DNA from 3 places in the Serratia sp. DFXYC6 genome. Region 3 is predicted to be linked to each of the others. Evidence: predicted binding sites of a transcription regulator. Region 3 holds the regulator's gene; each other region holds the start of a gene.

Region 1 (3,257 bases), on a different contig from region 3:
GCGTATCCACGCTGTAGTCGCTGATGCGGTTCGGCAGGCCCCACTGATTGATCACCGCCGGTTTCCAGCCGTTGATCTTCTCTTCGATATTCAGGAACACCGTAGACAGCGACGGCGCCGACAGGCTGCTTCGGCCAAGGCCGATGTAGTTGTCGCCGCCCATCACGTCCAGCACCGTGGCGCCGTTGTCCAGCGTGCTGCGCTTCTCGTTGCGCTGTTCCGCCAGCGGCCGGGTGCCGTCGATGATGAAGAACAGGTTGCGGCGCTTCTGTTTGGTCAGGATATCGTAGGCGGTGTTGTTCATCGCCAGATGATCGGAGGACACCACGATCACGGTATTGCTGAAATAGGGCGAGCGTTTGATCTTGTCGATCAGCGCGGCGATGTGTTGCTGGCTGCAGGCTACCGCGCTCAGCGAGCGGTTTTCCTTGTTCTGCCAGGCGTAGCTTTTCTTGCTGCAGCCGGCGGAGATAAAGCCGTCCGGGTGATGGGTATCGACGGTCAGGGTGAACAGCGAGAACGGCTGGCGCTGTTTGGACAGCTCGACGAACTTGCCGTACACCACGTCCAGCACGCTGTCGTCGTACCAGCCCCAGTCGTTTTTGTAGCTCGGATCGGCGACCCGATCGCGCAGCTCTTTGAAGCCGTAAACGTGGTCGAAACCGTGGGATTTCAGGAAGGTGTCTTTACCGGCGAACGCCAGCTCGGCGCCCTGATAGAAATAGTTGCTGTAGCCGGCGGCCTTCAGCACGTCGCCCAGGCAGACGTTCTCCGGGTAGAAGGTGGAGACCGCGCTGGAGGCGTTGCCGTCGAAGGGCGCGAACAGCGGAATGCCGCACTGCGAGGCGACCATGCCGGCGATGGTGTAGCCGGTGCCCGGCAATTGCTGGGTATTGCTGAAATCGATGCTGTCCGTGCGCAGGGCGTTCAGCTCGTCGGCCAGGCCGGGAAACAGCTCGGTATCGAAGTAGGTGCGCTCCAGGCTCTCGGCATAGATGTACACCAGGTTCGGCCGTTTGCCCTGCACGGTCTTTTTCGGCGCCTTGTAGTAGGTGGTGAAATCGGCGGTATCGCCGACGATCTGGCTCTTGACCAGCAGCGAGATGTCCTGAAACGCCGGGGTGGTACCGACCGAAAACAGCGCCAGCAGCACGGCGACGACGCTGTAGGCCACGCTGCTGCCTTTGGCCTTGCGGCGCAGCAGGCTGCGGGCCAGCACCGCGAAAATCACCCCCAGCGCCGCCAGCAGGCCGATAAACGGCAGCACGTATTTGCTGATGCCCGCGCCTTTGAGGCTGCTGGTGACGGTGTAGATCACCGCATCGGTGATGCCGTCGCCGGTGAAGTAGTTGCTGGCGATCAGGATGACGTTCAGCACCAGATAGCTGCCGAGCAGCGTCAGCAGAATGGCGAACCACCAGCGGTTGGCGGCGGCCCGGGTGCGATAAATCAAAATCGACGCCAAAAAGAGAACAAACGAAACGACTGCTAAAACCATCCGCCAAACCTTGTCTGATTGAAATAAAACCGTTGCTGCCCTGGTTTGCGCCGCCGAGCGTGCCGCGGCGCGAAAAGTGAAGGGTATAGCCTATTGCCGGCGGCGGAACAACGCGCGATCTCCCGCTACGGCCGACGAGCGGCGGCTATTGTACATTTTTATGACAATAGTGTGACGTTAATCACGCCGACGGCGGCCGCGGCGGCGAAAGCTTGCTGGTCGGAGGTTTCGCTCTACGCTTAATGAGCGCCACGACGGTGCATCCATCAGCCATTCAGGAGGAAGTATGCAGACAATCCCCGCAGCGGTACTCGACGATCTGGCCCCGCAAGGCGTGTTGCGCGCGGCGATCAACTACGGCAATCCGGTGCTGGCGCAGGCCGGGGCTGATGGCAAACCGCAAGGCGCTTCGGTGGAGCTGGCCGCCGCGCTGGCTCGCGAACTGGGCGTGGCGCTGGAGCTGGTGACCTATGACGCGGCCGGCAAGGTGTTCGCCGATCTGGAGAGCGGCGCCTGGAACCTGGCGTTTATGGCCATCGAGCCGGTGCGCGCGGCGCAGATCGCCTTCAGCGAACCCTACGTGATCATCGAGGGGACTTATCTGGTGGCGAACGACGCGCCTTACTCTGAGGTGGCGCAGCTCGACCGGCCGGAGGTGCGCATCGCGGTCGGGCAGGGGGCGGCGTACGATCTGTTTTTATCGCGCACGCTGCAGCAGGCGCAATTGGTGCGGGCGGCAACCTCCGCCGAGGCGATCGCGCTGTTTTTCGAACGGGGGCTGGAGGCGGCGGCCGGCGTGCGTCAACCGCTGTTGGCCGCCGCGGCCGCCCATCCCGGCTACCGAGTGCTGGACGGACATTTTACCGCCATCCGCCAGGCGATGGCGGTGCCGCGGCAAAACACGCAGGGCGCCGCCTACGTGAACGCGTTTATCGAACGCTGCAAGGCCAATGGGCTGGTGAAGGCGGCCCTGCAGCGCAGCGGCCAGGGCGAGGTGACGGTGGCGCCGCCGGCCGCCTCGGCGTGATCAGTCGAGCTCCACCGCGTACTGGTCTACCGGGGTGATTTTCTTGATCAGCTTATTGTCGAACAGGAACTGTTCGTAAGCCTGGTAGCGGGCCCGATCCAACTTGGCCGGATCGCGGGCGAACAGCGGCAGGCTGGCTTGCCACGCCTGTTTGTTCAGCTCGGTATTTAGCTCCGGGTGCGCCTTGGCGAACGCCAACCAGGTGTCCTGCGGGTGCGCGTGCAGGTAGTCGCTGCCTTGCTTCAGCGCGGCGAGGAATTTGCGAATTTTCGGCTCGTTCACCGCATCGCGGTTGGCGACGATGATCAACTCGTCGTAGGCCGGCACGCCGTAGTCTTCGACGTTGAACACCACAGGCTTTTTGCCCTGCAGCTTCAGCTCCAGCGCTTCGATATTGCGGTAGCCGCCGATCACCGCATCGACCTGGCCCGCCAGCAGGGCGCTGGTCAGTTGGAAGTTGACGTTGATGAGCTTGATATCCTGCGGTTTGAGATGCTCGTGTTCGACCATGGTGGCCAGCGTCGCCTGTTCGATGCCGCTGACCGAGTAACCCACCGTTTTGCCTTTGAGATCCGCCGGCGAGGTGATGTTTTTATCCAGCGCGATCACCGTATTCAGCGGCGTGTTGATCAGCGTGCCGACGCGCATCAGCGGCAGGCCCTGATCGGCGAAGAAATGCAGCTGCGGCTGATAGGTGATGGCGAGGTCGGCCTGTTTGGCGGCCACCAGTCG
Region 2 (3,257 bases), on a different contig from region 3:
ATGGTCTGGTATTCCGCCAGGGTGGTGTCGCCGATGTGCTGTTTGCCGCCCATCGCTTTGATAAAGCACGCGTGATCGTCTTTATCCAGCTTCTTGATGGCGGTGACCACTTTGGCCTTAAAGTCGGCCGGCAGCGAGTTGCTCACCAGGATCGGGCCGTTCGGGATCAGCGGCGACTGCCAGATGATGCGGATCTGTTTCATCAGGTCCGGGTGATCCATGCGGATCATGCGGGTGAACGCGCCGCTGGTGTAGCCGGTGTTGTAGTCGCCGATCATCGACGCCCAGGTCACCGCGCCTTCAAACTGGCCGTTCAGCACGCCGAGGATGTCCTGCTCGTGGCCGCCGGAGAAGGTGACGCTGGAGAAGGTGTTGTTGTATTTGTTGTCGACCGTGCCGCCGAACAGCTTTTTAAACGCCTGGTTCGGGATCAGGAAGCCGGAGGTGGAGTCCGGATCGGCGAAGCCGATGGCCTTGCCCTTCAGGTCTTCCAGTTTCTGGTATGGGCTGCCGGCCTTCACCACCACCACCGAATGGTAGCCGCGCGACTGGTCGACGTCGTCGACCGCGATGCCGACGATGTCCACCGCTTTCGGATCCTTGATGTAGACCGAGGCGAACGACGACGGCGACATGCTGAGCACCAGGTCAATCTTGCCGCCCAGCAGGCCCTGGATCACGCCGGAATAGTCGGACGAGTTGCGCAGCTTGGTATCGACGTTCAGCTCTTTGTCCAGGAACTGCTTCACGCACTGGTTATCGCCGATCTGCTGGGTGGCGTTCTGGCCGCCGAGAATGCCCAGGTTCAGCTCTTTCGGCGCATCCGCTGCGGCAGCATTAAAGACCATCATCGCGCCGGCCATCAGGGTGGTCAGACTCAATACTTTTTTCATTAGGTGTGCCTTGTGTGTAAAGGGTAAAGGTCAAAAGTGCTTCAATGGATCTGATTGGCTTCTTCGCCATACAGCTGGTGCAGGATCCGCTCGTTCAGTTGCGAAGGATGCCCGTCAAACACGATCTTCCCGTGGGCGATGCCGATCACCCGCGAGCAATACTCTTTCACCAGTTCGACCGAGTGCAGGTTCACCATCACCGCGATGCCGTCTTCGCTGATTTTCTGCAGCGCGTCCATGATGCGGCGGGTGTTTTTCGGATCGAGCGACGCCACCGGCTCATCGGCCAGCAGGATTTGCGGATTTTGCATCAGCGCGCGGCAGATGGCGACGCGCTGCATCTGGCCGCCGGAGAGGTGCTCGGCGCGCTGCAGCGCGTGCGGCAGCATGTTGAGCCACTGCAACAGCTCGATGGCGCGAGCGCGGTCGGCGTCATCGAACAGTTTGAAGAAGGATTTCAGGGTGGAGGTGTGGCTCAGGCGCCCCAGCAGCACGTTGGTCATCACGTCCAGCCGCGGCACCAGGCAGAAGTCCTGGAAGATCATGCCGCAGCGCGCGCGCCACTGGCGCATCTGGCGGCCGGCAAGCTGGGCGATATCCTGCGCCACGCCATCGTCTTCGAAGTGCAGCATCTCGCCGCAGCTGGAAGGAATAGTGCCGTTGAGGGTGTGCAGCAGCGTGGACTTGCCCGCGCCGGAACGGCCGATCACCGCCACGAACTCGCCGGCGTGCAGATCGAAATTGATGTCATCCAGCACGCGCTGCTGCGCTTTGTAGGCCTTGCCGAGCCCCTTTACCGATAACACTTTGCGGGATGCGGCGGCGTGCTGCCCTGGAAAGTCGTGCTGCGCCAATTTTAACAGTGCCTGAGCCATATGATTTCTCTGGTTTCAGTGGCTAATCATTATGGGCACCTATTAACGGATAAGTTTATGACAGTGGGATGATGGTTTTATGGCCGGGGCGTGACGCGTGCCGCCCCGGCGTGCGCATCATTCCAGGCTAAAGAAGTCCAGCCCCAGCGCCGCCTTGACCTGCTGCAGCGTCTGCCGGCTGACCTGATGCGCGCGGCGGGTGCCGTGCTGCAGGATGCGCGTCAGCTCGCCTTTATCGGCGATGAATTCGGCGCGGCGAGTGCGGATCGGTTCGAGCAGGCTCTGCAGGCAATCCTCCAGCAGCCGTTTGATTTTCACGTCCCCCAATCCGCCGCGCCGGTAGTGCGCCTTCAGCTCCGCCACCAGCGCGGCGTCGTCGCAGAAGGCGTCCAGATAGGTGAACACCATGTTGCCCTCCACCCGGCCGGGATCGCTGACGTTGAGATGACCGGGATCGGTGAACATGCTCATCACCGCCTTGTGCACCTCGTCGGCGCCGGCGCCAAGCGGGATGGCGTTGCCGCGCGATTTCGACATCTTGCCCTGCCCGTCCAGCCCCGGCAGACGCCCGACGTTGCTCAACAGCGGCTGGCACTCCGTCAGCACCGGTTGGCCGACGATGTGGTTGAAGCGCCGCACGATCTCGTTGGTTTGCTCCAGCATCGGCAACTGATCCTCGCCGACCGGCACGTGGGTGGCGCCAAAGGCGGTGATGTCCGCCGCCTGGCTGACCGGATAGATCAAAAAGCCGGCCGGCAGGCTGCGGGCGAAATCCTTCTCGGCGATTTCACTTTTCACCGTCGGGTTGCGTTCCAGCCGCGCCACGCTGACCAGATTGAGGTAGTACATCGTCAGCTCGGCCAACGCCGGCAGCGCCGACTGCAGGCAAATGGTGGTCTTGTGCGGATCGATGCCGACCGCCAGATAGTCAGCCACTACGTTGAGCACGTTGGCGCTGATTTTTTGCGGATTGTTGCCGTTGTCGGTCAGGCCCTGCAAATCCGCCACCATCACCGTTTGGTTATGCTGGTGCTGCAGTTCCACGCGCTGGCGCAGCGAGCCGACGAAGTGCCCTAAATGCAGTGGGCCGGTGGCGCGATCGCCGGTAAGAATGGTGTAGCTCATGACAGTGCTCCTGAAGGTCTGTAGACCGCCGGATCAACGCCACAAAAAATAATGCCGCCAAACCGGCGGCATTAAAAAGAGATGTGAATACTCGTGCCGCCTCAGAAGAGGCGCCACCATGACTGATTGTGGGTGGAGTGCATCGATATATTCATGGCATCAAGGTATACCCGCTGCGGCAGCGCGTCAATAACCCGCCGCCGATGCGTAAGACGACGTTACATTCCGGCATTTGCGTTCCTGGCTCGGCGCGCTAGGGTAAAACCTTCAACCTGAAAAAGGAGCGCATGATGAAGATCGGATTTGCCGGACTGGGTGGGATGGGCAGCGCCATGGCGGCCAACCTGTTGCAGGCGGGCTTCGC
Region 3 (3,257 bases):
GCGATTGCGCCTCACGCTGCAACACCCGCAGCATCAGCGGAATATCCACCCGCTCGTTCATGTCGACATTGGGCGCCGCCTCGATGCGCGACAGCGTCAGCAGTTGCTTGACCAGCCCGTCCATCCGGCGAGTCTGCTCTTGCATGGTGCTCAGCGCCTTGCTGCGCAGCGAGCCATCCTGCTCTTCGTCGCCCATCATCTCCAGATAGCCCTGCAGCACCGTCAGCGGCGTACGCAGCTCATGGCTGACGTTGGCGAAGAAGTTGCGCCGCGCGCCCTCCAACTGACGCATCTGGGTGACGTCGCGCGCCACCATCAGCAATTGCCCTTCGGAATACGGCATCACGCGGAATTCGACGTAGTGTTCGTTGTTCAGCTGCAGCGTCAGCGGGCGCGAAAACTCCTGCTGTTGCAGATAGTGGCTGAATTCCGGATAACGCAGCAGGTTAAGGATGTGCTGGCCGTTGTCTTCCGGCCAGCGAAAGCCGAGCAGATGCTGCGCCAGCCCGTTGCACCAGAAGATATTGCCTTCGACGGTGGTCATCACCACCGCGTCAGGCAGCGATTCGGCCCCGCTGCGAAAGCGCTTGATCAGCAGCGCCAGCTCGCGCCGGCGGCGGCGGTTGCGCTGCTGCATCTGATACAGGCCATAGAACAGCGGCTCCCAGCTCCAGCGGCCGGGCGGCGGCGTCATGCTGCGGTCGATCCACAGCCAATGGGAGAGTTTGAGCTGGTTGTAGAAATTCCACACCAGCGCAGCCAGCGCAGAGGCCAGCAGGAACCAGGGCAGATAACCGAAAATCAGCCCCAGCAGTAAGGCGGGCAGACAGAAAAGAGCCAGCTCCAAAGCCAGCCTCTTCCACGACAGACGTTCTAACACGGCATATTCTCCAGCGCGGCGCGATCAGTAGCGCGTTGAGAACCGGTAGCCGGTGCCCCGAACGGTTTGAACCATTTTATCATGCCCACTGGTTTCTAACGCCTTGCGGAGCCGACGGATATGCACGTCAACGGTACGGTCTTCCACATAAACGTTAGTGCCCCAGACGTGATTAAGCAACTGCTCGCGGCTATAAACCCGCTCCGGGTGGGTCATAAAGAAGTGCAGCAGCTTGAACTCGGTCGGCCCCATATCCAGCGCCTGATCGTTCGCCATTACGCGGTGGGAGGACGGATCCAGGCTCAACCCTTGCATTTCAATCACTTCTTCCACCGCCATCGGCGAAATGCGGCGCATGACCGCTTTGATGCGCGCCACCAGCTCCTTGGGCGAGAACGGCTTGGTGATGTAATCATCCGCCCCCACTTCCAGGCCGCGCACCCGGTCTTCTTCTTCGCCGCGCGCGGTCAGCATCATCACCGGGATATCGCGGGTCAGCGCTTCGCGCTTCATATGTTTGATAAACTGAATGCCGGAACCACCGGGCAACATCCAGTCAAGCAACACCAAATCAGGGAACGGCTCAGACAGACGCGTCACGGCGCTGTCATAATCTTCGGCTTCCAACGGTTGGTAACCATTCTGTTCCAACACAAAGCACACCATCTCACGGATCGGCGCTTCGTCTTCCACCACCAGTATGCGTCTTGCCATCGTCAATCCTGCCAATGTGTTAGCGACTTTTCGGGCGCCATTATGCGTCAGTTTTGTGACACTTTTATGAAAAAAACCGGCTGTTATAGGCAGTAAGCATAGCGATTATTTCCCGCAGTAAAGAAAAATCATCCGGTTGTCATCATCATTGCGCCGGGACAGCCGCCGCCGCGGCCTTTATAATCATCGCCATTATCTTTGCATCCGGGAGTGTCATGCGCCTGATCCACACCTCTGACTGGCACCTTGGCCAGTACTTTTTCACCAAAAGCCGCGCCGCCGAGCACCAGGCTTTTCTGAACTGGCTGATCGAACAGGTAGATCAGCAGCAGGTGGATGCGCTGATCGTCGCCGGAGATCTGTTCGATACCGGCTCGCCGCCCAGCTATGCCCGCGAGCTGTACAACCGCTTCGTGGTGGAACTGCAGCGTACCGGCTGCCAGCTGGTGGTGCTGGGCGGCAACCACGATTCGGTCGCGACGCTGAACGAATCGCGTGAACTGCTTTCCTGCCTGAACACCACGGTGATCGCCAGCGCGCAGGGCGCCCCGGAACAGCAGATCGTGGTGCTTAACCAACGCGACGGCCAGCCGGGCGCGGTGCTGTGCGCCATCCCGTTCCTGCGGCCGCGCGATCTGCTCACCAGCCGCGCCGGCGAATCCGGCGCGCAGAAACAGCAGGCGCTGCAGGAAGCCATCGCCGAACATTATCAGACGCTGTATCAGGCGGCCTGCGAGCGCCGCGACCAGTTGGGCCAGCCGCTGCCGATCGTCGCCACCGGCCACCTGACCACCGTCGGCGTTACCACCTCCGACTCGGTGCGCGACATCTATATCGGCACCCTCGACGCCTTCCCGGCGCAGGCCTTCCCCCCCGCCGACTATATCGCGCTGGGCCACATTCACCGCGCGCAGAACGTCGCCAAATCGGAGCATATTCGCTATAGCGGCTCGCCGATCCCGCTGAGCTTCGATGAGCTGGGCAAAGCCAAAAGCGTCTTCCTGGTGGATTTCGCCGACGGCGCTTTGCAGCGGGTAGAAACGTTAACGATCCCGCAGTTTCAGCCCATGCAGCTGATCAAAGGCGATCTGGCCGAGATCGAACGGCAGCTGCGGCAATTTGCCGACTATGCCGGCGAGCTGCCGGTGTGGCTGGATATCGAAGTGGCGACGCAGGACTACCTCAGCGATATCCAACGCCGCATCCAGCTGATGGCGGATGCGCTGCCGGTGGAAGTGGTGCTGCTGCGGCGCAGCAAAGAGCAGCGCCGCCAGGCGATTGCGCAGCAGGATAAGGAAACGCTCAACGAGCTGAGCGTCAACGAGGTGTTCGAACGGCGCCTGGCGCAGGAGGCCGACATGCCCGAAGCACGCCAACGGCGGATGCACCAACTGTTCCGCCAGGTGGTCGAGGCGGTGCAACACAACGCCGAGGAGACGAATTCATGAAGATCCTCAGCCTGCGGTTAAAAAACCTCAACTCGCTGCAGGGCGAATGGAAAATTGACTTCACCGCCGAGCCGTTCGCCAGCAACGGTCTGTTCGCCATTACCGGCCCGACCGGCGCGGGCAAAACCACCCTGCTGGACGCCATCTGCCTGGCGCTGTACCACCAGACGCCGCGTCTCAACGTCACGCCAAGCCAGAATGAACTGATGACCCGC

Evidence for each region. Region 3 encodes PhoB, which activates phosphate uptake and scavenging genes when phosphate is short. Its sites were predicted from a motif close to CTGTCATAAAACTGNCNNAT; they were not measured.
Region 1: opgB (phosphatidylglycerol--membrane-oligosaccharide glycerophosphotransferase) is a predicted target of PhoB. The motif match lies at 1,646-1,665, and genes of this name have one in related genera.
Region 2: phnC (phosphonate ABC transporter ATP-binding protein) is a predicted target of PhoB. The motif match lies at 1,824-1,843, and genes of this name have one in related genera.

What each region holds. Positions count from the first base shown of each region.
Region 1 is NZ_JBXUNV010000001.1:767,098-770,354, forward strand. Features, by position in the region: gene opgB (phosphatidylglycerol--membrane-oligosaccharide glycerophosphotransferase) at 1-1,498, opposite strand, end outside; gene AC2CGQ_RS03805 (transporter substrate-binding domain-containing protein) at 1,785-2,525, shown strand; gene AC2CGQ_RS03810 (ABC transporter substrate-binding protein) at 2,526-3,257, opposite strand, start outside.
Region 2 is NZ_JBXUNV010000001.1:2,596,720-2,599,976, forward strand. Features, by position in the region: gene phnD (phosphonate ABC transporter substrate-binding protein) at 1-893, opposite strand, end outside; gene phnC (phosphonate ABC transporter ATP-binding protein) at 935-1,768, opposite strand; gene trpS (tryptophan--tRNA ligase) at 1,886-2,893, opposite strand; gene AC2CGQ_RS12715 (NAD(P)-dependent oxidoreductase) at 3,184-3,257, shown strand, end outside.
Region 3 is NZ_JBXUNV010000004.1:268,647-271,903, forward strand. Features, by position in the region: gene phoR (phosphate regulon sensor histidine kinase PhoR) at 1-880, opposite strand, end outside; gene phoB (phosphate response regulator transcription factor PhoB) at 905-1,594, opposite strand; gene sbcD (exonuclease subunit SbcD) at 1,810-3,042, shown strand; gene sbcC (exonuclease subunit SbcC) at 3,039-3,257, shown strand, end outside.